4 regions of the Enterobacter cloacae complex sp. HYC042_NIDB genome follow, and region 2 is predicted to be linked to each of the others. Evidence: predicted binding sites of a transcription regulator. Region 2 holds the regulator's gene; each other region holds the start of a gene.

Region 1 (7,544 bases), 2.2 Mb from region 2:
CGCGTTGTTCCCTGAAGTCCCGCCCTGGGTCTGGGTGGTGGGTTTTGTAACGATCCTGACGCTGGCGAACCTGAAAAGCGTTAACCTGGTCGCCAACTTTAACACCCTGTTTGTGCTGGTGCAGGTCGCCATCATGGTGGTCTTTGTCATACTCGTGGTGCACGGCCTGCACAAGGGTGAGGGGGTCGGCACCGTCTGGTCGCTCCAGCCGTTTATCAGCGAGAACGCGCACCTGCTTCCTATCATTACCGGCGCGACTATCGTCTGCTTCTCTTTCCTCGGCTTTGACGCGGTCACCACGCTGTCGGAAGAGACGCCAAACGCGGCGCGGGTGATCCCCAAAGCGATTTTCCTGACCGCACTGTATGGCGGGCTGATATTTATTGTTGCCTCGTTTTTCATGCAGCTCTTTTTCCCGACGATCGCGCGTTTCAAGAACCCGGACGCCGCGCTGCCGGAAATTGCGCTGTACGTGGGCGGCAAGCTCTTCCAGTCGGTGTTTCTGTGCACCACGTTTGTGAATACGCTCGCTTCAGGCCTGGCCTCGCACGCCAGCGTCTCACGCTTATTGTACGTGATGGGGCGTGACAACGTCTTTCCTGAGCGGGTGTTTGGCTACGTGCATCCGAAGTGGCGCACTCCGGCCCTGAACGTGATTATGGTAGGGATAGTGGCGCTGTCGGCCCTGTACTTTGATCTGGTGACCGCGACGGCGCTGATCAACTTTGGCGCGCTGGTGGCGTTTACGTTTGTTAATCTCTCGGTGTACAACCATTTCTGGCGGCGTAAGGGGCTGAACAAAACGTGGAAAGATCGGCTCCACTATTTCCTGCTGCCACTCATTGGTGCCGCAACGGTCGGCGTGCTGTGGATCAACCTCGAAGCGACGTCCCTGACGCTTGGCCTCATCTGGGCGGCACTGGGTGTCCTTTACCTGACCTGGCTCACGCGCCGCTTCCGAAAACCGCCTCCGCAGTTTGAAGCCGGTAAGATAGAGCAGGCCTGGGATTCCTGAACGTGAAACGGCACCAGTAAGCTGGTGCCGTTTATCTGGATCGGGCATCAGCCCGCAGGATGATTATCTCAGGCGTTTATGAAGGCTTGCGCCCACCAGCAGTGCGGCACAGAGCATCAGCGCGATAAACCCGCCCACGCCGTTCCAGCCGTAGTGATGCCAGAACACACCGCCCAGCGTCCCGGCGATGCTTGAGCCCAGATAATAGCTAAACAGATACAGCGACGATGCCTGTCCTTTGGCGCGACGCGCACGCGGGCCAATCCAGCTGCTGGCGACGGAGTGAGCGGCGAAGAACCCTGCGGAGAAGAGCAGCATCCCGGCAAAGATAAGCCACAGGGAGGAGAAGAGCGTCAGCAGCAGGCCGAGCAGCATCACCGCGGTAAACACCAGCATCACCGGCCCGCGGCCAAAGCGTGCTGTCATCGCCCCGGCTTTCGGCGAACTCCACGTACCGGTGAGATAGGCCACGGAAAGCAAACCCACAACAGCCTGATTCAGATGCCACGGCGAGAGCATCAGCCGGTAGCCAATATAGTTAAACAGCGTCACGAAGGAACCCATCAGCAGGAATCCCATCAGAAACAGTCGCGGTAAACCTTTGTCACGCCAGTGAAGGCGGAAGTTGATAAACAGCGTTTTCGGGCGCAGAGACGTCGGGCGAAAATGGCGCGATTCTGGCAGGATTTTCCAGAACATCAGGGCCGATGCCAGCGCAAAACAGCCGATCACCGCCAGCGCAATGCGCCAGCTAAAGAAGTCCGTGAATACCCCGCTCAGCAGACGCCCGCTCATGCCGCCAATCGAGTTCCCGCTGATGTACAGCCCCATCGAAAAGGCAACGAAGCTCGGGTGGATCTCCTCGCTGAGATAGGTCATCCCGACTGCCGCCACGCCGCTGAGCGAGAGCCCGATCAGCGCGCGCATCATCAAAATGCCGTGCCAGCTGGTCATCATTGTCGAGAGTAACGTACAGACCGAGGCCAGCATCAGGGCGGTTACCATCACCTGTTTACGGCCAATGGCGTCGGAGAGCGGGCCGGTAAAAAGCAGGCCAATTGCCAGCATCCCGGTTGAAATGGAAAGCGAAACGCTGCTGCTGGCAGGCGATACGCCAAATTCATGGGAGAGAACGGGCAGGATCGGCTGAACGCAGTAGAGCAGGGCAAACGTTGCCAGACCGGCGGAAAAGAGCGCCAGCGTGACGCGCATAAACTGGGGGGTACCACGTTTGATGAACTGAACCGGCTGCGATGCTACAGGCAAATCATTAATATCTCTGGCCGGCGCGATATCAATGGTAGATGTACGACTCACACAGTTTCCTTGCTTAAACATCCCCGTGATTTCTGGTGACGGGTATGACCACACCTTCAGGGTAGGAAAATGTAAATATTCTGTCTAATATATTAATAATCTCAAATGATACTTTAAAAATATGAATATCGAGCTGCGTCATCTTCGCTACTTTGTCGCCGTCGCTGAGGAACTGCATTTCGGCCGCGCGGCGGCACGACTGAACATTTCTCAGCCGCCCTTAAGCCAGCAGATTCAAATCCTCGAACAGCAGGTCGGGGCGCGTCTTCTGGCCCGCACCAACCGCAGCGTGAGCCTGACGGCGGCGGGTAAGCAGTTTCTGATCGACAGCCGACAAATTCTGAGCATGGTCGACGACGCCGCTGCCCGGGCGGAACGGCTCTATCTTGGGGAAGCCGGGGAGCTGCGGATCGGGTTTACCTCGTCCGCGCCGTTTATCAGCGCCGTCTCGCAGACGCTTTCGTCCTTCCGCCGTCATTTTCCGGACGTGCATATTCAGACTCGCGAAATTAATACCCGCGAGCAGATTGCGCCGCTGAACGAAGGTGCGCTCGATCTGGGGCTGATGCGTAATACCCAGCTGCCGGACACGCTGGCGTGGGAGGTTATCCTGCGCGAACCGCTGATGGCCATGATCCCGAACGATCACCCTCTGGCGTCGCGTCCGGCGGTTTCGCTGGCGGAGCTGGCAAAAGAGCCGTTTGTCTTTTTTGACCCGCAGGTCGGGACGGGCCTGTATGACGATATTCTGGGGCTGATGCGCCGCTACGATCTGGCGCCGGTCATTACCCAGGAAGTGGGAGAGGCGATGACCATTATCGGCCTGGTCGCCGCCGGGCTGGGTGTGTCGATACTCCCGGCCTCCTTTAAGCGGGTACAGCTGCGTGAGATGCGCTGGGTTACTATCGCCGAGGAGGATGCCGTTTCAGAGATGTGGCTGGTGTGGTCAAAACATCGCGAACAGAGTCATGCTGCCCAGCGCTTCAAACAGCGGTTAATCCAGGCTTCCGCGGTCTGATATTTCCCTGGAAAACGGGTAAAAATGTGCGGTAAATCACAAGGCTAAGTAAATATTTGACGACACCCATGGAAGTGCTTCACCATAGCCAACAGTTTATTTCGAAGCTCGAAAATAAGGGAGTACGAGGTGGTTGCTGATAGTCAGCCAGGGCATATTGATCAGATTAAGCAGACCAACGCTGGCGCGGTGTATCGCCTGATTGATCAGCTTGGTCCGGTTTCGCGTATCGATCTGTCGCGCCTGGCACAGCTGGCACCTGCCAGTATCACCAAAATTGTCCGCGAAATGCTGGAAGCGCACCTGGTCCAGGAGACGGAAATTCAGGAGCCGGGCAGCCGTGGTCGTCCGGCGGTCGGCCTGGTGGTCGAGACGGAAGCCTGGCACTACCTCTCGCTGCGCATCAGCCGCGGAGAGATCTTCCTTGCGCTGCGCGATCTCAGCAGCAAGCTGGTGGTGGAAGACCGGCTTGAGCTGTCGCTCAATGCCGAGGAACCGCTTCTCGATGCGATTGTCTCCCATATCGATCGCTTCTTTATTCGCCATCAGCAGCGGCTTGAACGCTTAACGGCGATTGCCATCACCATGCCCGGCATTATTGATACCGAAAATGGTATTGTTCACCGCATGCCGTTTTACGACGATGTTAAAGAGATGCCGCTGGGCGAAGTGCTGGAAAACCATACCGGCGTGCCGGTCTATATTCAGCACGACATTAGCGCCTGGACGATGGCGGAAGCGCTGTTTGGCGCGTCGCGCGGTGCGCGGGATGTGATTCAGGTGGTCATCGACCACAACGTCGGGGCGGGGGTGATCACCGACGGACGGCTTCTCCACGCCGGGAGCAGCAGCCTGGTGGAAATTGGCCATACCCAGGTCGACCCGTACGGCAAGCGTTGCTACTGCGGGAACCACGGCTGTCTGGAGACCATTGCCAGCGTGGAAAGCGTGCTGGAGCTGGCGCAGGTCAGGCTCAGTCAGTCCATGAGCTCTTCGCTTCACGGCCAACCCCTGACGGTGGATTCTCTCTGTGACGCCGCGCGTCAGGGGGATCTGCTGGCGAAGGACATTATTACCGGGGTGGGGAATAACGTAGGCCGCATTCTGGCGATTATGGTGAACCTCTTCAATCCGCAAAAAATCCTGATCGGCTCACCGCTCAGCCAGGCGGCGGAGATCCTTTTTCCGGCGATTACGGCCTGTATTCAGCAGCAGTCGCTTCCTGCCTACAGCAGAAATATTGCGGTAGAAAGTACCCAGTTTTCCAACCAGGGCACGATGGCCGGCGCGGCGCTGGTCAAAGATGCCATGTACAATGGCTCGCTGCTTATCCGCCTGTTACAGGGTTAACTCTTTTCCGCAGATGTAAGAAAAATTGCGCTATCTCAAGCCGGGTAGCGCACGCATCCCGTAGACTTCCTCCACTGAATTATTTACCTGGTTGATATTTTCGAAGCATACCCAAGAGGTGGAGTGAGTCATGCTTAAGCGTTTCTTTGTTACTGGTACAGATACCTCTGTCGGCAAGACCGTTGTATCCCGCGCATTGCTGCAGGCTCTGACAGCAAGCGGTAAACGCGTCGCTGGGTACAAACCGGTCGCAAAAGGGAGTAAAGAGACGCCAGAGGGATTGCGAAATAAAGACGCCCTGGTGCTGCAAAGCGTCTCGTCACTGGAACTGCCTTACCACGCGGTCAATCCTATTGCGTTAAGCGAAGATGAAAGCAGCGTGGCGCACAGCGGCCCGATCAATTATTCCCTGTTATCCGACGGGCTGGCGAACCTGAGTGAGCAGGTCGATCACGTAGTCGTCGAAGGAACGGGCGGCTGGCGCAGCCTGATGAATGATTTACGCCCGCTGTCTGAATGGGTCGTGCAGGAGCAGCTGCCGGTAGTGATGGTAGTGGGGATCCAGGAAGGGTGTATCAACCACGCGCTGCTGACGGCGCAGGCGATTGCCAATGACGGCCTGCCGCTGGCTGGCTGGGTGGCAAACCGTATTAATCCAGGCCTCGCGCACTACGCGGAGATCATCGACGTACTGAGCACCAAACTGCCTGGCCCGCTGGTGGGCGAGCTGCCTTATCTGCCTCGCGCCGAGCAGCGCGAGCTAGCGCAGTACATCGATCTCTCTGCCCTCGGTGGCGTGTTGACCGTAGATCGAGTCGTGGCGTAACGTCCGCGACAGTACGGACGCTATCACGCAGGCGACCAGTAAACCGGGCAGTAAAAAATACTGCCCGGTCATTTCACAGACCATCAGCGCCGACATAATGGGCGCATGCGTGGTCGCAGCGAGCAGCGTTGCCATCCCGGCCAGCCCCAGCAACATGGCCGTCTCAGAACCCGGCAGCCACAGCGCGAAAAACTGCGCGAACAGCATCCCCGTAGCCATACCGACAAACAGGGTAGGCGTAAATACCCCGCCCGGCGCACCCGAACCGCTGCTTGCCAGCACCGCCAGCAATTTACAGATGAACACGCCGGCAATCACCGACAGCAGCGGCGGGGCGAGCAGAAAAGCCTGAACCACGCTGTAGCCGTTCCCCCAAACCTTCGGCGTCAAAAGAGACAGCAGCCCGACAATCAAGCCGCCGAGTGCCAGCTGCCACGGCGGCGAAAGTTTGAGGCGCAGGAAAAGCCCGTGGCTGAACGCCATTAGCCACATCAGCAGCGGTCCGCAGAGACCTGCCAGCAGCCCCATCGCGACCAGCAGGGCATAATCTGCCGCGGTGAGAATGCCCCTCAGATGGACCTCGTAGAGCGTACCGGCACCCGGTGCCAGGAGTTGCGTCGTAAGAAGCGCCACCACCGCCGCAATCACCACGGGGCCGAGCGAGGCCAGCATCAGCGTGCCAAACAGAATCTCTGCAATGAACAGGCTTCCCGCTAACGGAGCATGGTAGGCGCTGGCCATCCCGGCGGCGGCGCCACAGGCGATCCAAAGCTTCCATTCCGATTTGGGCGTAAAGCGCCGGGCAAAAAAGGAGGCGGCGAGGGCGGCAAGCAGGATCATGGCCCCTTCGCGGCCGATGGCGCTTCCGCTGGCAACGACCAGCAGCGAAGCAAGAGATTTAACGAGGCTCGCGCCGTAGTCAAACTGACCGTCGCCGGTCTCCAGCGCTTCCATATAATCGGTGGGGGCATGAGGCCGCTGGGCGGTCAGGCGCTGCCATCCCCAGAGCAACAACCCGGCAGCCAGCCCGCCCAGCGCGGGCGTCAGCGCGCGCCTCCAGGGGGAGAGCGACGCGGCGGCATTCACCAGGCTGCCGCTGTCGTTGCTCAGAAGCAGCCACTCCAGCAGGTACATGCTGTGGCGGAACACCGCAACGGCCAGCGCGGCCAGCACGCCGGTGACGGTGGCAATCAGGAGTCGGCGAAACATTGCGCGGATGTCGGGGTACGTATGAAGACGTTGCATGGGTCGCGAGTAAACGGGGACGATGTCCTATTGTGGTTGGAACTCAATCAGTATGCAAATGAGCTTTTATAGGGTGTTCTATATATATTATTTATTTTTCTTTGTCATTTATTTGATTATTAAATATTAACCAAAAGTGCTGAATAAATCTGGTGAACTCGTCTTCATAGTAAAATTGCTTTTTTATTTACAGGAAGGAAAAGGAAATTCTTTATGAGTAACGAACTCACTAATTACCGGAGCGTAATGCATGGGTTACCGTACCGATAATTATGGTCGGGGGCAGGCGCTTGAGAATGATAAAACGACTACCGGTGCCAGGTGTATTGCGTCTATAACGGACAGCACCGAATTTGGCCGCAGAATACTCAGGGTAGGTGATAAAACCACACCCTGTCCCAAATGCGGGAAACAGGGCGTCATTGTATCAGGTGAAGAACGCGTGACATTTCACGGGGTGCCCGCAGCCGTTCACGGTTCAAAAGTACACTGTGATTGCCCGCCGGGTTCGAACCGGGTGATTGCTCCGGCAGGTCAGTGGCTGGGACGGGGACGGGACCCGGTTGAGGTTGCCAGGGAAGAACACGCTGCCAGGCTGGTTGCAGAAAAGCAAGCCGAAGAAAAACGCAGAGAGGAAGAAAGGGAGCGTAACCGGGTATTCGCAAAATCCTGCCTGCGCGGTGAGGGGTGTAATGATGCCGGTGACCAGCGCGAGCCTCACACCAATTTTGCTGATATGGCTTTTTTTCAGGCCATGCCCGCCAGCGACCCTG
Region 2 (7,544 bases):
ATCCAGCCCCACCTGGAAGGTGCGCAACAGCCGTTTATATTCGTGGTTCTTGTTGGCGGCGAGCATATGCAGCTGCTGATAGCACTGGCTTATCAGGTCTACCACCTTTTGCTGGCGCGTCAGCAATGGCGGTAAGGATTTTTCCGGATCCGTATGCTGGGTGAGCAGGGTGTATTTGGCTTCACAGTAATCCGCAAGCTGCACGTAGAGCAGGCTCAGAGATTCGCGCAGCGGCTGCTCCCGCCACAGCCAGAACCAGAACCAGTTAAACAGCCCGTACCACAGCGTGCCGAGGGCGTAGATCAGCAGCGGCTCCCACACGGGCATATTACCGGCGAGGCTCAGGGTGAAGATGGCCGCAATGAGTGACGCGGGAAGCAGCCGGGCATGGAGCGAGCTGATTTCGGCGGTGACGCCGAGGGTCATCGCCAGCACGGTCAGGATCAGCGGCAGGGGAATATCGCGAGCCAGCAGAAGCTGCACCGCGAGGCTACAGCCAGCAAACAGCGAGCCGCCAATTATCAGACGTTTGAAAAAGCGTTTATGGGGCGTGTCCAGACCGGCAATGTTGCAGCAGGCGGGGACGAGAGAAAACAGCAGGCCCTGCTGAAGATGTCCCAGGATCAGGCCCACGGCCACGGGAAGACACAGCACCAGCGTTTGTCGTAGTGCGTAGTTAACTTCCGGGTGATAGATCAGCCTGCGCCACATGGGGAATAGAGACAAAAACGGCGTGACACCTCGCGATGGCACGCCGTTTAGGCAGGATTAACGGGTTCCGTAAACCACGATGGTTTTACCGTGGGCGGAGATCAGGTTTTGATCTTCCAGCATTTTCAGAATACGGCCCACCGTTTCGCGGGAGCAACCGACGATCTGACCGATTTCCTGACGGGTAATTTTAATTTGCATGCCGTCCGGGTGGGTCATCGCGTCTGGCTGTTTCGCCAGGTTCAGCAGAGTCTGCGCGATACGGCCAGTCACGTCCAGGAAGGCGAGGTTACCCACTTTCTCTGACGTCACCTGCAGACGGCGCGCCATCTGGGAAGAAAGACGCATCAGGATGTCAGGGTTAACCTGAATCAGCTGACGGAATTTCTTATAAGAAATTTCAGCCACTTCACATGCTGTCTTTGCACGAACCCAGGCGCTACGTTCCTGGCCTTCTTCAAACAGGCCCAGTTCACCGATAAAATCGCCCTGGTTCAGATAGGAAAGGATCATCTCTTTGCCTTCCTCATCTTTGATCAGCACTGCCACCGAGCCTTTGACGATGTAATACAAGGTTTCCGCTTTTTCACCCTGGTGAATCAGCGTGCTCTTCGATGGGTACTTATGAATGTGGCAATGAGACAAGAACCATTCGAGAGTCGGGTCTGTTTGCGGTTTGCCAAGCACCATGCGCTGTTATCCTCTGTTATAAGCTGTCACCAGAGTCATCAGATGCATCCGGACTCTGGGGTTGCAATCGAATTCTTACCCATACCCTGGGAAGTCGGCTGTCGTAACGTTTCGCAGCCAGTAAAGTTTGATGTCCTCTGCATACATGTGTAACGTCAATGTATTACTGTAGCATCCTGAGTGTTTTAGCATAGCTTTTGCCGCGTGTCTCCTGGTGTCTCGCTTCAGCATGATGCAGGTCGCCTTCCATTGCGAGAAATGTAACGCACGCGTAATCTGTCACCAAAAATGCAACGTTGGAGTTAATGAATATGCAAGCGCGCGTGAAGTGGGTTGAAGGTTTAACGTTCCTGGGCGAGTCCGCATCAGGACACCAGATTTTGATGGATGGTAACTCCGGCGATAAAGCCCCAAGCCCAATGGAAATGGTGCTGATGGCGGCAGGCGGATGCAGCGCGATTGACGTGGTGTCGATTCTGCAAAAAGGCCGTCATGACGTGACGGATTGCGAGGTTAAACTCACCTCAGAACGTCGCGAAGAGGCGCCACGCCTGTTCACCCACATTAATCTGCACTTTGTTGTCACCGGGAAAGAACTGAAAGACGCGGCGGTCTCACGCGCGGTGGATCTCTCTGCGGAGAAATACTGCTCTGTGGCGTTAATGCTGGAGAAAGCGGTAAAAATCACCCATTCGTATGAAGTGATCGAGGCTTAATTATTGGGGCATCGTGCGTGTTGATGCCCTCACCCTAACCCTCTCCCACGGGGCTGAGGGTTCCCCAGAAAAATGAAAAGCACGATGAAGTGTGATCTACTGGTTGCGCTAACAAATCAGAAGAGACCTCATCGTGCCTTTACAGACAGTCTGCCAGAAATTTTTCTCCGCGTCTTTATCTGACATTCACAGCTTCCGGGTTAATGTCCTTGTTTCCATGGCCGTCGCGCTCACCCACGGCGCATCCCTGACCCTGACCAGCCTGGGGCGAACCCTTCCCGGCAGGGCGCACGTCAAAAATAAAATTAAACGTGTTGACCGTGCCCTGGGTAATGCCGCCCTTCACCGTGATATTCCCCGCATTCAGCACCTGCTCACACATACCATCACCTCCCTGATGCCCTTCTGCGTTATCGCTGTCGACTGGACCGGCTGGCATGACAGGAACTGGCATCTTCTGCGGGCAAGCCTGGTCTGTAATGGTCGTTCACTTCCGCTTATGAGTGAGGTTGTCCCCGCAGAGCTGGCGCAGAACAGTGATGTCCAGTGCCGCTTCCTTGACCGCCTGCATGCTGCCATCCCGAAAGATAAAGCCATTACCATCCTTACGGATGCCGGCTTTCGGACAGACTGGTTCCGGCATGTAAGTCAGCTGGGCTGGAGCTTCACTGGCAGAGTCAGGGGCTGTATCAGCTTCCGGCTGGACGGAGATAAAAAGTGGATGAAAATCAGCGAGCTTGAGGCTACCGGGCAACCGGTCTGCGTGGGTTACGGTGTCCTGTCCCGTAAACACCGTATCCCCTGTTACGGCCGGTTTTATCTGCACAAACGCCCGGAGGCAGGGCGTCGCGGAAAGGGAGGCATGCCAAAAACACAGCGGGAACACCGCAGCAGTGCGCGGGAGCCCTGGCTGCTGTTCAGTAATGCAGAAGGGCTGGAACCGCACCAGATAATGGCCCTGTACAGCCGACGAATGCAGATAGAACAAAACTTCCGGGACGACAAAAGCCCACGCTTCGGGTTCGGTCTGAGGCTGAGCCGGAGCCAGGGAAAAGGGCGACTGGAAGTGCTGAATATGGTCGCGGCGATGGCAAGTCTGGTGATGTGGCTGGCAGGTTACAGGGCAGAAAGGCAGTGTTTACACTGGCATTATCAGGCAAGCAGTATCAGGCACAGGCGGGTGCTGTCTTACCTGAGTCTGGCAGAAGAAGTGCTCCGGCATGAACCTGGAAAAGTGAGGCGGCTGAATATAGGTAACGAGATGAAAAAGCTGGGAAAAGAGTACAGTAATATGGTCATGGAGGCATGACCATATTACTGGGGATCCCTCAGCCCACGGGGAGAGGGAACATGTTCACGCGATCTGTTTCCCTTCCATCAGTCGCTCCACCAGCGGCGTCATGATCAGCTCCATTGCCAGCCCCATTTTTCCACCGGGAACCACTAACGTATTCATGTGGGAAATAAACGAGCCCTGCAGCATCGCCAGCAGCCAGGGGTAATCAATGCCTTCAAGATTGCGGAAGTGGATTACCACAAAGCTCTCATCCAACGAAGGGATGCTCTTCGCCGCGAACGGATTGGAAGTGTCCACCGTCGGCACGCGCTGGAAGTTAATGTGCGTGCGGGAGAACTGCGGCGTGAGATAGTTGATGTAATCTTCCATGGAGCGCACCACCGAGTCCATTACCGCCTCGCGCGAATGGCCGCGCTCGCTCATGTCGCGCGTCAGCTTCTGGATCCACTCCAGGTTAACGATCGGTACCACCCCGACCAGCAGATCCACATGGCGCGCCACGTCGTGCTGAGGTGTGACAACGCCGCCGTGCAATCCTTCATAAAACAGCACGTCGGTGGGTTCCGGCAGCGGTTGCCAGGGGGTAAAGGTGCCCGGCACCTGATTCCAGGGTACGGCTTCGTCGTAGGTGTGCAGATACTTACGGGACTGCCCGGTACCGCTCTGACCGTATTCGCGGAAGGTTTGCTCCAGCAGGCCGAAATCATTGGCTTCCGGGCCAAAGTAGCTGATGTGTTTACCCAGATCGCGTGCCTTGCGGATCGCCATGTCCATCTCAGGCCGCGTATAGCGGTGAAAGCTGTCGCCTTCGACCTCCGCCGAACGGAGATTCAGCTGGGCGAAAATCTTGCGAAAAGCGAGGCTGGTGGTGGTGGTTCCCGCACCACTCGACCCCGTAACGGCAATAATGGGATGTCTGGCAGACATAGCAACTCCCTGACGGAAAAGGTTGGAAGATCAGCCGTGAAACGCGTTGCGGGGCATGATATTGACCGTCTCATGCAGTTCTGACCACACCAGCACCACGTCGCCGCTTTTCAGCTGGCGTTTTACATCGTTGACCTTTTGCTCAAGCGAACGCTCATGTTCACCATAATCGGTGCCTTCGCGTAATACAAAGCTTTCAATCAGATTATCGAGCGTTTCGGGAGCCAGATCCTGCCAGGGAATGATCATTTTGCACCATCCAGATAAGGAGTCAGCCAGTCAGGAATGCGCGCTTCCAGCCACATTTTCGGCCTGCGCAGCGTGCCGCCGATGAACCCCACGTGGCCACCATGTTCGGTCAGCTGGTAGTGAACGTTGTCAGGCAGGAATTCCTGCGCGGGAATAGAGTGATGATCCATGAACGGGTCATCTTTGGCGTGAATGATCAGCGTCGGCTGCGTGATTTTGCTGAGCAGCGGCATGGCGCTGCACTGTCGGTAATAGTCGATAGCATCGGCGAAGCCGTGAATTTTGGCGGTGATCAGATCGTCGAATTCGCGGATGCAGCGAACCTTTTTCAGCTGGCGCAGGCTTACCGGCAGGGTATCCGGATAGGCCTTCAGCTTTCGCGCCGCGTTGGCTTTCAGCAGGTTGAGCAGATAGCGCTGATAGACGCGAGAAAAGCCTTTTTCCATGTGGTAGCTGCACTGCTCCAGCATAAACGGTGCGGAGACAATCACTGCCGCATTCAGCGGTACGCTTTCGCCCTCTTTGGCCAGCAGACAGGCGAGCATATTACCGCCCAGCGAGTAGCCCACGGCGGCCGTTGGCGCGGCGCCATAATTTTCCCGCAGCCAGTGCAGAAACCACGTGCCATCTTCGGTTTCACCCGAGTGATAAATGCGTTTCTGACGATTCGGCTCGCCGCTACAGCCGCGAAAATGCATCACCACGCCGAGCCAGCCGCGCGCTTTGGCGGCCTCAATTAACCCATGCGCATACGGACTGTGCAGGCTGCCTTCTAAACCGTGAAAAACCACCAGACGCGGCTTATGAAGAGCCTGTTCCGGCGCTTCGCTCCAGGCGAGATCCAGAAAATCACCGTCCGGCAGATCGAGCCGTTGCCAGTGCGGAGTGAACTGGACCTTGCGGCGGATCAGCCGCGGCAGCATGGTCTGCAAATGGCAGTTGGTCACGCCGCGCATGGGCACGAACTCGGTGCTGTCTTCGGCTGTAATGTCGAAGTCTGATGGAATGATTTGGGTCATAAGGACGATGCTGATTCTTGTCAGAAATTCACTATACCTTCCGAATTGTACCCCGTTTAGCCTGGATTTCCGAACCAGAGATAGATTCCGTTCGCACAACGGGGTAAAAATTCAGTCTGCCTGCAGCATCGCTTCCAGCTGTTCCTGGGCATCCAGCCATGCCATTTCGCACTCTTCGAGGCTGGATTTAGCTTTCGCCTGCGTTTGCAGACAATCCGTTAGCTCCGCTTTACGGCTCTGATCGTACAGGTCGCTGTCGCCCAGCTTCTCTTCGACGGCGGCAAGCGTGGCGTTGAGCTTTTCCATCTCTTTTTCAAGACGGGCAATCTCTTTACGCAGCGGCTGGGTCTGGGTGCGCAGTTCCGCTTCGCGGCGCTTCTGGTCTTTACGCGACTGTGCGCTGTTGACGTTGTCTTTCGCTGACTCTTCCGGCTGGTTTTCCTGCTTTTGTACGTCCGTCAGCCACTGCTGGTAGTCTTCAAGATCGCCGTCGAACGGTTCGACTTTGCCGCCGTGTACCAGGTAGAGATCGTCGGTGGTGGAGCGGATCAGGTGGCGATCGTGCGACACGACAACCAGTGCGCCTTCGAACTCAATCAGCGCTTCGGTCAGCGCCTGACGCATGTCGAGATCCAGGTGGTTGGTCGGTTCATCGAGCAGCAGCAGGTTGGGTCTCTGCCAGACGATCAGCGCCAGCACCAGACGGGCTTTTTCGCCGCCCGAGAAACGCTCGGTGTTTTCGGTCACCTTATCGCCCTGGAAGCCGAAGCCGCCGAGGTAGTCGCGCAGCTTCTGCTCCATTTCCTGCGGCGCAAGACGCGCCAGATGCTGAATCGGGGATTCATCCGCGCGTAAAAATTCCAGCTGATGCTGGGCGAAATAGCCAAGCTTAATGCCCTTCGCCAGGCCGATTTCACCGCTGGTTGGGTTAAGCTCGCCCGCGAGCAGCTTAATTAATGTTGATTTACCGGCGCCGTTGCGCCCCAGCAGGCCAATGCGCGAACCCGGCACCAGGTTAAGCTTGATAGAGTCGAGGATGATGCGATCCCCATAACCCGCGCTGACCTTTTCCATCTTCAGAAGCGGGTTCGGCAGGCTTTCCGGCGCGCGGAAGCTGAAGTGGAACGGGTTGTCCACGTGCGCCGGGGCAATCATCTCCATGCGTTCCAGCATCTTGATGCGGCTCTGGGCCTGCTTGGCTTTTGACGCTTTAGCTTTGAAGCGATCCACGAAGCTCTGCAGGTGCGCCACGCGCTGCTGTTGGCTTTCATACATCGACTGCTGCTGGGCAAGGCGCGTCGCGCGCTGGCGCTCGAAAGAGCTGTAGTTGCCGGTGTACTCGAACATGGTTTGCTGTTCGATATGAATGATTTTATCCACCACCGGGTCGAGGAAGTCGCGGTCGTGGGAGATGAGAATCAGAGTGCCCTGATAGCTCTTGAGCCACTTCTCGAGCCAAATAACCGCATCGAGATCGAGGTGGTTGGTCGGTTCATCGAGCAGGAGCAGGTCTGAGCGGCAGATCAGCGCCTGCGCCAGGTTGAGGCGCATGCGCCAGCCGCCGGAGAAGTCGCTGACCGGGCGTTCAAGCTGTTCATTGCTGAAGCCCAGGCCGTGCAGCAGGCTGGAGGCGCGGGAGCGAATGGTCCACGCGTCGATGGCGTCCAGCTTGCCGTGAACGGTAGCGATGGCGTGACCGTCGTTGCGCTCGTTGGCCGCGTTGAGTTCCGCTTCGAGCTTACGGTATTCGCGATCGCCGTCGATAACATAGTCGAGCGCCGGTTCGCTCAGGGCTGGCGTCTCCTGGTTTACCCACGCGAGCTGCCAGTTCCCCGGGAAGGTAAAGTTACCGCCATCCGCGCTAATCTCGTTTTTCAGCAGCGCCAGCAGGGTGGATTTACCGCAGCCGTTTTTGCCGACCAGACCCACTTTCTG
Region 3 (7,544 bases), 2.3 Mb from region 2:
TTTTCCGGCTCTTTCAGACGCGACAGGATGGAGAAGCGCGAGAGCGTTTCCAGCGTGCCCGGAGCGCATGGCGCATGCACCAGCTCACTGTGGTTAAGCAGTTTTTCGTAAATTTTGATCTCTTCGGAGATCCGCAGGCAATAAGGCACCTTGACGATGTACACGCGGTCAAGGAAGGCCTCATTGTTTTTGTTATTACGGAAGGTTACCCATTCCGATTCGTTCGAGTGGGCGAGAATAATCCCGTTAAACGGCAGGGCGGAGATACCTTCCGTCCCGTTGTAGTTACCTTCCTGGGTCGCCGTCAGCAGAGGATGCAGCACTTTGATCGGTGCTTTAAACATCTCGACGAATTCCATAATCCCCTGGTTGGCGCGGCACAGCGCACCGGAATAGCCATAGGCATCCGGGTCGTTTTGTGCGAAGTTTTCCAGCTTACGGATATCGACTTTACCCACCAGCGCCGAGATATCCTGGTTGTTCTCATCACCCGGTTCGGTTTTGGCGATAGCGATCTGCTCCAGTATGGATGGCCACACTTTCACGACGCGGAATTTGGTGATATCACCGCCAAATTCGTGCAGGCGTTTTGCCGCCCACGGCGACATAATGGTGCCGAGGTAGCGACGCGGGATGCCAAACTCTTTATCCAGAATTTGCGCATCTTCCTGCGGGTTAAACAGGCACAGCGGATGGTCGTTCACCGGGCTGCGTTCGCCGTTGGCGCTCAGCACGTAAATCGGTACGCGCTGCATCAGCGACTTCAGGCGTTCAGCCAGCGAGGATTTACCGCCGCCGACGGGGCCGAGTAAATAGAGGATCTGTTTCTTCTCTTCCAGACCCTGGGCGGCATGCTTCAGATAGGAGACAATCTGTTCAATGGCATCTTCCATACCATAGAACTCTTCGAACGCCGGATATCGGGCGACCACCCGATTCGAAAATAGACGGGAAAGCCGTGGCTCCAGGGCAGTATCAACCATGTTTGGCTCACCGATAGCCATCAATAGCCGTTCTGCCGCATTGGCATAGGCACTGCGATCTTGCCGACAAATGGTAAGAAACTCCTGCAGTGTGAACTCTTCGTCCTTGGCAGCTTCGTAGCGCTGGCGATAGTGATCGAATATATTCATGGCATGCCGTCCTTTCGTTTTTTAGCACAGGATAAGAGCCGTTCGTATGAGTAGTGGAGGCTCCCGGAAGAGAATCTCTCGCACCCCACTGCCAGAGCAGCAACCTGTGTGCCAGGTCAGACGCTAAGAACCGCAGGTGTTCAGGAAAACTCTTCTTAAATTTAAGCGTAGATGGCATTTGCCAAACTTGCATGCTGAGAAAAACTAATTTCAATGACATATCAATAACTCATCCAAAAATTTCCACCCTGGTTATAAGGCTTAAGCACGTTTTTCATTCAGCGGTCATATAAATGAAAGCGGGTTGTCATCTGAAAAGTTAAAAATAATGGGTTAATCAGACTGATTAGCAGGCAAAAAATTTTGGGATGTACGGGAATGGCGGTTACACTTCACCCGCTGATTATTTGACTACAGGAAAGAATGGATTGTGACCAAACTCAAACTTCTGGCATTGGGCATCCTTGCCGCGACCGCAGTTAGTACCGCTCAGGCGGAAAGTCAGTGGACGGTGGGTGCGGGCGTTGGCGTCATTAACAGCCCATACAAACAGTATGACCGCGATGTTTATCCTGTACCCGTTATCACCTATGAAGGCGATAACTTCTGGTTCCGCGGTCTCGGCGGCGGCTACTATCTGTGGAACGATACGGCCGATAAGCTTTCTATCATGGCCTACTACGATCCAACGCACTTCAAGCCAGGCGACAGCGACAGCCACGCGCTTCGCCAGCTCGACAAGCGCAAAAGCTCCATGATGGCCGGGCTTTCATACGTGCATAACACCCAGTATGGCTTCCTCCGTACGGCCCTGGCGGGTGATACGCTGGATAACAGCAACGGCTTTATCTGGGATCTGGCGTGGTTGTATCGCTATACCAACGGTGGGCTCACCCTGACGCCGGGTATCGGCGTGCAGTACAACAGTGAAAACTACAACGACTATTACTACGGCGTTTCTAAAAACGAGTCCCGCCGCAGTGGGCTGAAAAGCTACAGCGCCGATGATGGCTGGGATCCTTACCTGGAGCTGACCGCGAGCTATAACTTCCTTGGCGACTGGAACGTCTACGGTACCGGCCGTTACGAGCGTCTGAGCGACGAAGTGAAGGATAGCCCGATGGTTGATAAGTCCTGGGCTGGCATCTTCTCGGTGGGTGTGACCTACAAGTTCTGATTGTGCATTATAGTGGTGCAATCATTGCATCAAAACGGGGCGCTTGCGCCCCGTTTGCTTTGGTGTGGTGCAGCGACCTTATCGCTTAACGATGCGAATTGTCTGCCCTAAACGAGACGGCTTTTCCTCGCTCGCTTTCTGCGGGGTGGTTACGCAGGCCGTTTCCACACAGACGAACGTTTTGTAACCGTCATCAGGGATGTCGGCCATGCTGATGGAGAGTGCAGGCCCCGGGTTCCAGCCCACCACGTTGCTGTGATGGTGATGAACCACCTCAATGCCGCGGTTCAGAGCACCGTCGTGGATCACGCTGCACGCTTCCGGATGCAGATAGACGCGGTCAGTACGGTCAGGGAACGTCTGAACGCCGTCGCTCAGCTTACCTTCCTTCGCGTTATCAACTTTGTCGATAAAGGTATCGCCCAGGCCGCTCACCTTCACCGCATTGATGTCACCCACGTTGAAGTAGGTATGCAGGGCAGAGGTGGTCTCGAACTCGCCGTGGGCTTCCAGCTCAATCTCGCAGCTCTGACCCAGTTTGAAGCGGGCATACAGGGTGAAATCATGCGGCCACAGGGCGCGGGTTTCATCATTAGCCTGCAGCTCAAAGGTCAGCACTGCGCCGTTGTCATCTTCGTTATGCGCTTTCAGCGTCCACTGCTGGTTACGGGCGAAACCGTGAGAAGGCAAACCCGGCTGTACGGACGGGCCAAACCACGGCCAGCAGATCGGTACGCCGCCGCGAATCGCATCCCCTTTTTTGAACGAGGTGGCGTCACTCAGCCACAGCGCTTCCGCTTCGCCTTCCGGTTTCCAGGAGAGCAGGTGCGCGCCGTTCAGCGCCACGGAGGCTTTAACGCGCGGGTGGTCAACGACGATAACGTCGGCACCGTCAATCTGACGGCGGGAGAGCACAGGGGTAAGTTGTTCGACTACCGGAAGTGCAAAAATTTTATTTATCATTAAGCAATCCTCTGTCTAAAAAACAATAAAAAAGGCGACCGAAGTCGCCTTTTTGGATCAATCACTCATCTCAACTTATTTGGAGATGTGAGCGATCAGGTCCAGTACTTTGTTAGAGTAGCCGGTTTCGTTGTCGTACCAGGAAACCAGTTTCACGAAGTTGTCGTTCAGTGCGATACCTGCTTTAGCATCGAACACGGAAGTGCACACTTCGCCGTTGAAATCGGTAGATACAACGTCGTCTTCGGTGTAACCCAGAACGCCTTTCATTGGGCCTTCGGAAGCAGCTTTGATTGCTTTCTTAATTTCTTCATAAGAAGCAGCTTTTTCCAGACGAACGGTCAGGTCAACAACGGATACGTTAGGAGTTGGAACGCGGAACGCCATACCAGTCAGTTTGCCATTCAGTTCTGGCAGTACTTTACCTACAGCTTTAGCAGCACCGGTAGAGGATGGGATGATGTTCTGAGCCGCGCCACGGCCGCCGCGCCAGTCTTTGTGAGACGGGCCGTCAACGGTTTTTTGAGTAGCGGTGGTCGCGTGAACGGTAGTCATCAGACCTTCGATGATGCCGAAGTTGTCGTTGATCACTTTAGCCAGCGGTGCCAGGCAGTTGGTGGTGCAGGATGCGTTAGAAACGATGTCCTGGCCAGCGTAAGTTTCGAAGTTTGCACCGCGAACGAACATTGGGGTGTTGTCTTTGGAAGGACCAGTCAGAACAACTTTCTTCGCACCCGCAGTGATGTGTTTACGTGCAGTTTCGTCGGTCAGGAAGATACCGGTTGCTTCAGCAACAACGTCAACACCGATTTCGTTCCATTTCAGGTTAGCTGGGTCTTTCTCAGCAGTAACGCGGATGGTTTTGCCGTTAACAACCAGGTGGCCGTCTTTCACTTCAACGGTGCCGTCGAAACGACCGTGAGTTGAGTCGTACTTCAGCATGTACGCCATGTATTCAGCGTCCAGGAGATCGTTGATACCAACGATTTCGATGTCAGAACGTTTCTGAGCAGCACGGAAAACAATACGGCCGATACGGCCAAAACCGTTGATACCTACTTTGATAGTCATATATTCCACCAGCTATTTGTTAGTGAATAAAAGGTTGCCTGTAAAATTACAAAAACCTTACGCAGCGTCAAGCGGAATCGTGTCAATCATTGCGACAAATCAATCCTGTGACTAACGTTTGTGCGACTGACTCGCCTCACTTTCCCTTTGAGCTTGCAACCACATGGGGGCTGCGCCCGGAATTTTAAAGTCCTCGCAGGATAAAAATGTGAACGTGATCACAATTGCCTGACCGCCTTTTCGCGACACATAAGTTTAGAACAAAAGTGCACGCAAGGGTGTTAATGTTTTGTTAGAATCCGGGTTAAAAGATGTCTGTTTCTACAGCGAGATGTAAGCATATGTCGAACCAACATAACCCTGACGATCTGAAAAAAAACCTCACCGAAATGCAGTTTTACGTGACCCAGAATCACGGCACGGAGCCGCCATTTACCGGGCGATTACTGCACAACAAGCGAGACGGCGTCTATCACTGTCTGGTCTGCGATGCCCCGCTGTTCAATTCACAAACGAAATACGACTCCGGCTGCGGCTGGCCGAGCTTTTACGAGCCGGTGAGCGATGACGCAATCCGCTATCTGACCGACTCGTCGCACGGTATGGTGCGCACGGAAATTCGCTGCGGTAACTGCGACGCGCACCTGGGGCACGTCTTCCCGGATGGTCCTCAGCCAACGGGTGAGCGTTTCTGCGTGAATTCAGCCTCAATGAGCTTCACCGATGATGAAAACGGCGACCAGATTAAGGGTTGAAAAAACGATTCAGCAAATTATTCCTTTGAAAGGGAGAGATCGTGAATATTGAGGACATGATTAACGGGATGACCCCGGAAGTTTATCAGCGTCTGGTGACCGCCGTTGAGCTGGGAAAATGGCCGGACGGTGTGGCGCTCACGCCTGAGCAAAAAGAGAACAGTTTGCAGCTGGTGATGCTGTGGCAGGCGCGCAATAACACCGATGCGCAACACATGACTATCGACACTAACGGTCAGATGGTGATGAAGAGCAAGCGCGAGCTGAAGGAAGATTTTGGCATCACGCCGAAGCCGATTGCGACGATCAAAATGCAATAACGGTGCGGGTTGATGCTCTCACCAGGCCCTCTCTCTGTGGGAGAGGGCCTGGTGTCTTACTACTTATGCGGGATCCCGAGCGACTCCGCCAGCTGTTTCGCTAACTGATTATTGTCGTCCGCTCCGTACTCCCAGAACATCGCCCCGGCGAGACCTTTCTCTTTGATGTAGTCCGCCTTGATCGCGACAGAACGCGGATTCTCATACGAAATCGCAAACAGCGCGTTGCCATCGGCACCCTTTACCGAGAGCCACGGTACCTTCGCCCGGTCGTCCCAGTGCTCGGTAAAACGTTTCTGCGGATCGTTCAGCAGCTTCTTCACGATATCGTTGTACTTCACGTAGGTATCTTTAGCCAGGTCATAGCCGAGCGACTTAAACAGGGCGATCTCCTGCGGTCCAAAGTAGGGCTGTGTGACCGGATTTTTTTGCGCGTCCGGCTTGCTCCAGTCAATGCCCGGTTCAACCGCACGTTTCGGTACGCGGCCGTAAAAACCGATCCCGAGGTTCATCTGCTTCGGCTTAAGTCCGGCGGCCAGATAGTTGTTCACCACAAAATCGACGCTGTATTTGTCGGCGGCAGCCACCGTTGGCCAGGCGCTGGAGTCATACAGGTTCGCGTTGAAGTACTGTGTCCCGTACGCCATGTCGTAGGTCATCAGGTTGATGTAGTCGAGGAGCGGGGCGATGGCTTTGACATCCACCCAGCTTTTCGGACTTTCCGCATTCGCGCCCACCGCAATGGTCACCAGCTTTTTCTGCCCGAACGCGTCGCGCATCTCTTTCAGCAGGGCGGTGAAGTTTTCCCTGTCGGCGGGCTGGCTTGCAACCAGCCCCCACGCGCCGTTGACCGGATATTCCCAGTCGAGATCGATCCCGTCCAGACCGTATTTCTCAACAATTTCCTTCGCGGAGCGGATAAACACCGCGCGACTCTCCTGGGTTGCCGCTGCGCCAGAGAAACCGCGCGCGCCCCAGCCGCCAACGGAGAGCAGGACTTTCAGGTTCGGGTTTTGTTTACGCAGGGTCGGGATAAGGGCCAGATCGGACGCCACTTTTGGCGACAGCCAGATTTGATGCAGCTTCGCCGGATCTTTCAGCGCGGGGTTGGTCTCGTCTTTCTCGTTGTTATAAACAAGCCCAAACGAGTAGTTCAGATGGGTGATCTGACGAACGTCCAGTTTATTGATATCGCCACCCGGTCCGGCGGTGACGTCGCCACCCCCGTTAAAGTAGCCCACGGACATCAGAGGTGCGGCGGAAGCAAGCGACGCGCAAAGCAAGGGTAATGCTGCCAGCAGGGGCAAACGTTTCATACAAGTTCCTCTTTGACTTAATAAAAATAACCACGCCACAGAAAAGGCGTGGCGAAAAAACAGCCTGAAGAGAATAGCATTGCCGCTTCGCTGAGGATGCGAGGGAGTTCACTTTATGGGGATTGGGGAGGGGTTTTGCCGGGTAAGCGTCAGCGCCACCCGGCTTAAAAGGCTACGCCTGCGTTTCCAGCCAGTCTGCCAGCGTATACAGCGTGGCACCTTCGGCGGCCATATCCATAAACGCCTGGGCGCTGTCCTGTGGTTGGATGTTCACCCCACGGCAGCTGTCGGTGATGACGCTAACGGTATAACCCAGCTGGAGCGCGTCCAGCACGGTAAACTTCACGCAGTAATCCGTCGCCAGACCCAGCACGATCAGCTCCGTGATTTCATGGTGACGTAACCACGCGTCCAGCGCCGTCTTCTGGCGATGCCCGTTATCGAAAAATGCGCTGTAGCTGTCGATAGCCGGGTTTTCACCTTTATGGAACACCGCGTCGATGGCCTTCTGATTCAGGAGCGGGTGTAGCTCCGCTCCTTCGGTCTGCTGTACGCAGTGATCCGGCCAGAAGGTTTGCGCCAGACCGTCGAGTTCACCCTGGGTGAAAGGCTCAACGTTGTGCTGGCTGGCAAAGCTGCCGTGGTTCGCCGGGTGCCAGTCCTGGCTGGCGACAACCGCTTCACCGCGGGCTTTGCACCAGTCAATCAGGGTATTTGCCACGTCAACGGTGCTGTCACCTTCGGCGACGGCCAGCGCGCCGCCCGCGCAGAAATCATTTTGCAAATCGACCAGTAGCAGGGCGCGTTGC
Region 4 (7,544 bases), 1.2 Mb from region 2:
CCGCAGATCACCAGCGCAAGCGAGCTAAACGCCCCTTCCTGATAGTCCAGCTCCGCGCAGCGGGCGGTACCCAGCGCGTGCGAGGCGGTGCCCATCGACAGCCCGCGCGCTGCTTTGGTGTGAATACGCATCCCGTTCAGCAGAGTGTGGCCAAACACCGCGCCGAGAATACCGACGAAAATCACGCACATCGCGCTGATGGCTGGAATACCGCCGAGGCTGCCGCCTACCGCCATCGCGATAGGCGTGGTCACTGATTTAGGCAGGATAGAGGCGGCAATTTGCGGGGAGGCCCCCATCAACAGCGCCACCGACGTGCCGGTGATCATCGCCACCAGGCTTCCCACAAAACAGATAGTAATGATGGACTTCCACCGTGCGCGGATCTGGTGCAGCTGCTCGTATAAAGGAAAGGCAAGCGCGACAACGGCGGGCTGCAGGAGGTCGTTTAAAATTTTGCTGCCTGCAAAGTAACGCTCATAAGGAATGCCGGTGAGCAGCAGGAAGGGAATAATCACCACCATCGCCACCAGCAGGGGGTTCAGCAAGGGCATTTTAAATCGTGCGGCAAGCTTGCGCGCGGCGAAGAATACCAGCAGGGTTAACGGCAGTGACCACCAGATATTAGCCATCATTTTTTTGTTTTCTCCCCGACCACGTTACGTTCTCCATGTACCAGATGAGAACTCCAGCTCACCACCAGGAAAACCACCAGCGTACTGACCGCGCAGGAAACGACAATCGGGCCGAACTGCGCCTTGAGCAAATCAAAATACTGCATGACGCCCACACCGATAGGCACGAACAGCAGCGCCATGTAGCGGATAAGAATGAAGCAGCCTGGATTGACCCACTTTGCAGGCAGAATTTGCAGCGCCAGTAAAACGAAGAGGATCAGCATACCGATAATGCTGCCGGGAATGGTGATGGGCAGCAGCGACGCGATGAAAATGCCGGCATACAGGCAGGCGTAAATCAGGACGAATGCGCGCAGATATTGCCAGATAATGTTCAATGATTTGCTCATGGTGATAGTCCTTGCTGAAACGCATTCATCATACAATTAAACCTAAAAATGTGCCACGGATCACATCATGAATTTTGAGCATACCAGACATTCCGGAATGGAACGTCCGGTATTACCTTACTGGTGCAGGCTACAGTTTAGAGGAAAGGGATTGCGCTGGCGAAGTCACGCGCCAGAGAAGGCATCAGCGTCAGGCGGTCAGTCTATCGAGAAAAGAAAACAGCACCTGGTTCATTTCGCGATAATCATGCGAGCGGAGTTTTTCCGCCGTTTCGACAAAACGGAATTCACCCGCACGGCGGAGGTCATTCTGCGAATGCTCAATCAGCAACTCTACCACCTCCGGCGTCAGCTCCATATGGCACTGGAAACCGTAAACCCGTTCGCTGTATTGCACGATCTGGCGGGGACAACCCTCGCTGTAAGCCAGAACCTTAGCCTGCGGCGTCAACCCAGGCATATCGTTATGCCAGTGACCGACGTTCAGCACGCTGCCAAAGTCCTCAAACAGCGGGTTCGCCTTGCCTGCATCTGTGAGCCTGACGGGAAATTTGCCGATCTCTTTTTCCGGGCTGTGGCAAAACGCTGCGCCCAGCGCTTCGCCGATAAGCTGTGAGCCCAGACAAACGCCTAACACCGTTTTACCTGCCTCTATCGCGCGGCTGATGAGTGCCTTTTCCGCCTGCGCATCAAACCAGGGGCATTCCTCAAGCGTGGTGGCGGGGGATTGCGGGCCTCCCATGATGATAAGCAGGTCTGTGCCCCCCAGTTCCTCAGGTAAAGGTTCGCCCTGATACACTCTGGTGTAGCTCAGACTGCAGCCGCGACTTTTCCCCCAGATTTCATAGGCGCCTGGCGCCTCGAAATGTTCATGAATAATAAAATGGATGTGCATTGCGTCTCTCTCTGGTTACGTGTACAAGCAGCATCATAAGAGGAAGGGGGGAATGTGAAATGCCAACCGTTATCGATAAAACGCCAATTCACGACGATGCTATCGGATGGTCAAGAGGGGCAATTCGCTATACGCGCGGCGAAGTCGATCCGCCTCACCAGCATTCGCAGGGACAACTTTTGTTTGCCATTAAGGGGGTTATGCTGGTTGAAACCGGCAGCAAACGCTGGGTCATACCGCCGCAGCGCGCGCTTTGGATCCCTCCCTTTCAGGAGCATACCTACAGCGTGTTATCCGCAACGGAGCTTCGCGCGGTCTGGTTTAGCCCGGCACTGATTTCGCAATGCGAACCTTTTAAGCGGAAAGACGAGGTTCACGTGATTATGGCCACAGCGTTGTTCAAAGAGCTGATTGCCGGGCTGTTCAGCGCGGAATACCGGCCGGCAAGCCAGCGCAGCATGGCCGTTTTGCTGCTCGACATCCTCAGCGAGACGCAGCAGATTTCTGCCGAACTGCCGATGCCCGTGGATGAGCGCTTACATCGCGTGGCCTGTGACATCATTGCCAACAATCTCTGGGATCTCTCTCTGGAAAGGCTGGCGGAACGGGCCGCGATGTCTGAACGCACATTTTCACGTGCGTTTATCAACGATACCGGCTTTAGCTTCCGGGCCTGGCGACAGCGCGCAAGGATTTGTGCCTCGCTGGATCTCCTCGCCAACGGATACCCGGTTAAGCAGGTGGCCTGGATGCTGGGGTTTTCCGGCCCGGCGGCATTTGCGGCGGCGTTTCGCGCTATTGTTGGGGCAACGCCGGGTGATTTTCTGCCTGAACAGAAGCGCTTCCCAGCGATATAGAGAGCGGCTACTATAGCGCGTCTTTTTTCACAGGTACTGCTATGCGTGTTTTACTGGCCCCAATGGAAGGCGTGCTCGACTCCCTCGTGCGCGAGCTTCTGACCGAGGTGAACGATTACGATCTCTGCGTGACGGAGTTCCTGCGCGTGGTCGATATGTTGCTGCCAGAAAAGTCATTCTATCGTCTCTGCCCTGAACTGCATCGCCAGAGCCGGACCCCTTCCGGCACGCTGGTACGTATTCAGCTGCTCGGCCAGTATCCTGAATGGCTGGCGGAAAATGCCGCCCGCGCGGTAGCGCTTGGCTCTTACGGGGTGGATCTCAACTGCGGCTGTCCGTCGAAGCTGGTGAACGGCAGCGGCGGCGGAGCGACGTTGCTGAAAGATCCTGAGCTGATTTACCGCGGCGCGAAAGCCATGCGTGAGGCCGTGCCCTCGCATTTGCCGGTGACGGTTAAGGTGCGCCTGGGGTGGGACAGCGGCGCCCGACAGTTTGAAATTGCCGATGCGGTGCAGCAGGCCGGGGCCACCGAGCTGGTGGTGCATGGCCGCACTAAAGAAGACGGCTACAAAGCCGAGCGCATTAACTGGCAGGCGATTGGTGAAATCCGCAAACGACTTACTATTCCGGTGATCGCCAACGGCGAAATCTGGGATTACGAGAGCGCGCAGGCGTGCCTGAAAGCCACCGGCTGCGATGCGGTGATGATTGGCCGCGGCGCGCTGAACGTGCCGAACCTCAGCCGGGTGGTGAAATATAACGAGCCGCGGATGCCGTGGGCAGACGTCGTCACGCTGCTGCAAAAATATAGCCGTCTGGAAAAGCAGGGCGACACCGGTTTGTATCACGTCGCGCGAATTAAACAGTGGCTGAGTTATTTACGCAAAGAGTACAGCGAAGCGCTGGGATTATTTCAGGAGATCCGCACGCTGCAAACGTCGGCTGATATTGCGCGAGTTATACAGTCAAAATAAACGGCAATTATATTTAAAAATAAATAATTCACTTGGTGAATATTTTGCCGAGTATGTAAGTGTATGACAATTTGCGGATTGCCACGCGTTACTAAAAAATAGCGCGTCATCAAGCGTAAGTTGCGCCTTTATTTTTTTGAGTGCATGGCGTAATGAAACGTTTTCTTATTTTATCTCTGAGTGCTCCCCTTGTTTTTATGCTGGCTGCCTGCGCACCGGAACATTCCACGGTGTCGCCAATTCAAACGCAAACGACAGTCGCGTCCGTTAATACCCAACTTCGTCATGCGGACTGGCCGAAAAATGAATGGTGGAAAGAATATAACGACCCGCAGTTAAATTCGCTTATTGCCAAAGCCATAGCGGATGCGCCCGATATGCAAATTGCCCGGCAGCGCATTACGCTTGCCGAAGCGCAGGCCAGAGCCGCTATCGCAGCCGATGGCCCACAAATGGATTTCTCAGCGGATGTTGAACGGCAAAAAATGTCGGCAGAGGGGCTGATGGGGCCGTTTGCCCTTACCGACCCGGCGGCGGGCACCACCGGCCCATGGTATACCAACGGCACCTTTGGCCTGACGGCGGGCTGGGATCTCGATCTGTGGGGAAAAAACCGCGCCCGGATTGCAGCGCGTATCGGTAAAGTGAATGCGCAAAAAGCGGAGCTGGAGCAGACCCGCCAGCTGCTTTCAACCAGCGTTGCGCGCCTTTACTGGGCGTGGCAGACCCAGGCCGAAGCAGGGGAAGTTCTTACCCGGATTAAACAGGAGCAGGAAAATATTATCGACGCCGATCGCGAACTGTATCAGCATGGTATTACCTCCTCGGTGGAGGGCGTCGAAACCGATATACACGCCAGTAAGACTAATGAACAGCTGGCCGACGTAAAGGGGAAAATGAAGGCCATTGAAGCGCGTCTGGATGCGCTGACCGGCACCCCGGCGACACACCTTACGCGCCACCCGTTGCCTGCAGCAGAAGCCTCGCTACCGTCAACGCTCGGCTATGAACTGCTGGCACGCCGTCCGGATCTGCAGGAGGCGCATTGGTATATCGAAGCCTCCATGAGCGAGGTGGAAGCCGCCAGAGCGGCGTTCTATCCTGACGTGAACCTGATGGCGTTCTTACAGCAGGATGCCCTGCACCTGAGCGATCTGTTCCGCTCTTCAGCCCAGCAGATGGGCGTGACTGCCGGACTGACGCTGCCGATCTTCGACAGCGGCAGGCTGAACGCTAATCTGGATATCGCCCAGGCGCAGAATAACCTCTCGGTCGCGAACTACAACAAAGCGGTGGTGGAGGCGGTCAATCAGGTGGCGCGTACGGCAAGTGAAGTTGAAACCCTGACGGCAAAAAATCGTCACCAGCAGCAGATCGAAAAAGACGCGGCGCGCGTGGTGGCGCTGGCGCAGGCGCGTTTTAGCGCAGGTATTATTGCCGGTTCGCGGGTCAGCGAAGCCAGAATCCCGGCACTGAAAGAGCATCTCGAAGGCGTCATGTTGAAAGGCCAGTATCTCGACGCCACGCTGCAGCTGACGTCAGCGCTGGGCGGCGGCTATCATCATGGCTAAACAGGGCCATTATCTATACTTACCTCTTTGCAGTTTTTCAGGAGGTGAGTATGAACAGAGTAGCGATTGTAACCGCATCGGATTCCGGGATCGGTAAAACCACGGCGCTGATGCTGGCAGAGCGCGGGTTTGATATTGGCGTCACCTGGCATTCTGATGAAAAAGGGGCGCTGGAAACTTGCCGTGAAGTTGAAGCGCGTGGGCAGCGTGCAGAGGCTATCCATCTTGATTTAAGCACGCTCCCGGACGGCGCTGAAGCCATTGAAACGCTGATTGCACGTTTCGGCCGGCTGGACGTGCTGGTTAACAATGCCGGAGCGATGACCAAAGCGCCATTTCTTGAGATGGCGTTTGACGACTGGCGGAACATTTTTACCGTCGACGTGGACGGCGCGTTTCTCTGCTCGCAGATTGCGGCACGGCAGATGGTGAAGCAGGGGAAAGGGGGGCGGATTGTGAACATCACCTCGGTGCATGAGCACACGCCGCTGCCTGATGCCAGCGCTTACACGGCTGCGAAACATGCGCTCGGTGGCTTAACCAAATCGATGGCGATGGAGCTGGTGAAGCACAAGATTCTGGTGAACGCCGTCGCGCCGGGGGCCATTGCCACGCCGATGAACGATATGGACGACAGCGAAGTGAAGGAAGGGTCAATGCCGGAAATCCCGCTGGCAAGGCCGGGCCACACCAAAGAAATCGCCAGCCTGGTGGCGTGGCTGTGTGACAGCGACGCCAGCTATACCACAGGGCAATCGTTTATCGTCGACGGGGGCTTTATGCTGGCGAACCCGCAGTTTAAGCCGGAAGGGTAACAGGTTTCCCCTCTCCCCAAAGGGGTGAGGGGCACCAGGCTGACTCACTCCTCATCCCGCTTCTTCTCTCTGTGCCGCATCCACAGCCTGACCCCAATCACCGCCACAACCACCAGAATCAACCACGCCCAGTGCTTCAGGTGTTGGTCAAGGTTATGCAGCCACGGGCCAATCACCTCGCCACCCACGTAACCAAGCGTGGTGAAGATCAGCGCCCAGGCTATCGCGCCAACAATATTCAGCGGCAGGAAAATTTTTGGCGGCAGGCGGCTGGCACCAATCAGTATCGGTCCGATAATCCTGAAGCCGTACATAAAGCGGGTGCCTATGACGAACAGATAAGGGTGACGCTGGATCAGGCGCTGCGCGCGGTTGATTTTCTTTTTGTGTTTAACGAAACGCTTGAGCAGCGTCGGGCCAAAGCGTAGCCCCAGGAAGTAGAGCAGCTGATCGCCAATCATGCCGCCCAGCGCGACCGCAGCGACGACCAGCGGAAACTTCAGTAAGCCCTGATGCGCGGCGACGCCGCCCAGCAGCGTGATGGTTTCACCTTCCGCCACGCTGCCGATGACCAGCGCGGCATATCCATATTGTTCAATGAGTGCATTAATATCCATTACGTAACGGTTATCTCCCTCTGCGTACCTCGTTTAATCATATACCTCATGAATCAACCGCGCGGCAATCAACGGAAATTTCCCACTGTACATAAAATAATCTAAAGCCTGCATTATACTTAAGGTATCGCTGACGGGCCGACAACAAGGGGGCGCTATGAACCATGTCTGGGGACTTTTCTCCCATCCCGATCGTGAAATGCATGTCATCAAAAGTGAGAACGAAACGGTCTCGCATCATTACACCCACCATGTGCTGCTGATGGCCGCGGTGCCGGTAATATGCGCGTTTATTGGCACAACACAAATCGGCTGGAACTTCGGTGACGGTACCGTGGTTCAGCTCTCCTGGTTTACCGGGCTTTATCTGGCCATTCTCTTTTATGGCCTGATGCTGGCAGGGGTGGCGGTCATGGGGCGCGTCATTCACTGGATGGCGCGTAACTACCCACAGCGCCCATCGCTGGCACACTGTATGGTCTTTGCCGGATACGTCGCGACCCCGCTGTTCTTAAGCGGTATTGTTGCGCTCTATCCACTGGTCTGGCTGTGCGCGCTGATCGGTACTGTTGCGCTCTTTTACACCGGTTATCTGCTTTATCTGGGCGTTCCAACCTTCCTGAATATCAATAAAGAAGAGGGCCTGAGCTTCTCCGGTTCCACGCTTGCCATCGGGGTGCTGGTACTGGAGGTGTTACTGGCACTGACGGTTATTCTCTGGGGTTATGGATACCGTCTCTTCTAAGCTCACTGCATTGCTGGCGTAAATGCCAGCAATGCAGCATCTG

Evidence for each region. The regulator CRP, encoded in region 2, controls carbon source genes, mostly activating them, when cyclic AMP is high. The targets are predictions, from matches to a motif close to ATGTGANNNNNNTCACAT.
Region 1: a site for CRP is predicted at 3,375-3,392, ahead of mlc (sugar metabolism global transcriptional regulator Mlc). Genes of this name have one in related genera too.
Region 3: a site for CRP is predicted at 4,551-4,568, ahead of msrB (peptide-methionine (R)-S-oxide reductase MsrB). Genes of this name have one in related genera too.
Region 4: a site for CRP is predicted at 1,076-1,093, ahead of OKF39_RS16050 (CidA/LrgA family protein). Genes of this name have one in related genera too.

What each region holds. Positions count from the first base shown of each region.
Region 1 is NZ_CP109650.1:2,327,153-2,334,696, forward strand. Features, by position in the region: gene OKF39_RS11195 (APC family permease) at 1-1,015, shown strand, start outside; gene OKF39_RS11200 (MFS transporter) at 1,079-2,332, opposite strand; gene OKF39_RS11205 (LysR family transcriptional regulator) at 2,454-3,350, shown strand; gene mlc (sugar metabolism global transcriptional regulator Mlc) at 3,480-4,700, shown strand; gene bioD (dethiobiotin synthase) at 4,831-5,526, shown strand; gene clcB (voltage-gated ClC-type chloride channel ClcB) at 5,461-6,771, opposite strand; gene OKF39_RS11225 (S-type pyocin domain-containing protein) at 7,022-7,544, shown strand, end outside.
Region 2 is NZ_CP109650.1:4,498,301-4,505,844, reverse strand. Features, by position in the region: gene OKF39_RS21645 (YccS/YhfK family putative transporter) at 1-711, opposite strand, end outside; gene crp (cAMP-activated global transcriptional regulator CRP) at 769-1,401, opposite strand; gene OKF39_RS21635 (OsmC family protein) at 1,713-2,117, shown strand; gene OKF39_RS21630 (IS4 family transposase) at 2,251-3,426, shown strand; gene OKF39_RS21625 (phosphoribulokinase) at 3,472-4,341, opposite strand; gene OKF39_RS21620 (YheU family protein) at 4,372-4,590, opposite strand; gene OKF39_RS21615 (hydrolase) at 4,587-5,609, opposite strand; gene OKF39_RS21610 (ABC transporter ATP-binding protein) at 5,721-7,544, opposite strand, start outside.
Region 3 is NZ_CP109650.1:2,090,535-2,098,078, forward strand. Features, by position in the region: gene yeaG (protein kinase YeaG) at 1-1,133, opposite strand, end outside; gene OKF39_RS10005 (MipA/OmpV family protein) at 1,564-2,310, shown strand; gene OKF39_RS10010 (D-hexose-6-phosphate mutarotase) at 2,389-3,273, opposite strand; gene gapA (glyceraldehyde-3-phosphate dehydrogenase) at 3,349-4,344, opposite strand; gene msrB (peptide-methionine (R)-S-oxide reductase MsrB) at 4,686-5,099, shown strand; gene OKF39_RS10025 (YeaC family protein) at 5,141-5,419, shown strand; gene chiD (chitinase ChiD) at 5,479-6,735, opposite strand; gene pncA (bifunctional nicotinamidase/pyrazinamidase) at 6,908-7,544, opposite strand, start outside.
Region 4 is NZ_CP109650.1:3,342,539-3,350,082, reverse strand. Features, by position in the region: gene OKF39_RS16055 (CidB/LrgB family autolysis modulator) at 1-635, opposite strand, end outside; gene OKF39_RS16050 (CidA/LrgA family protein) at 632-1,027, opposite strand; gene OKF39_RS16045 (type 1 glutamine amidotransferase) at 1,218-1,922, opposite strand; gene OKF39_RS16040 (AraC family transcriptional regulator) at 1,982-2,779, shown strand; gene dusC (tRNA dihydrouridine(16) synthase DusC) at 2,821-3,753, shown strand; gene mdtQ (multidrug resistance outer membrane protein MdtQ) at 3,906-5,324, shown strand; gene OKF39_RS16025 (SDR family oxidoreductase) at 5,375-6,139, shown strand; gene OKF39_RS16020 (DedA family protein) at 6,184-6,756, opposite strand; gene OKF39_RS16015 (Yip1 family protein) at 6,914-7,501, shown strand.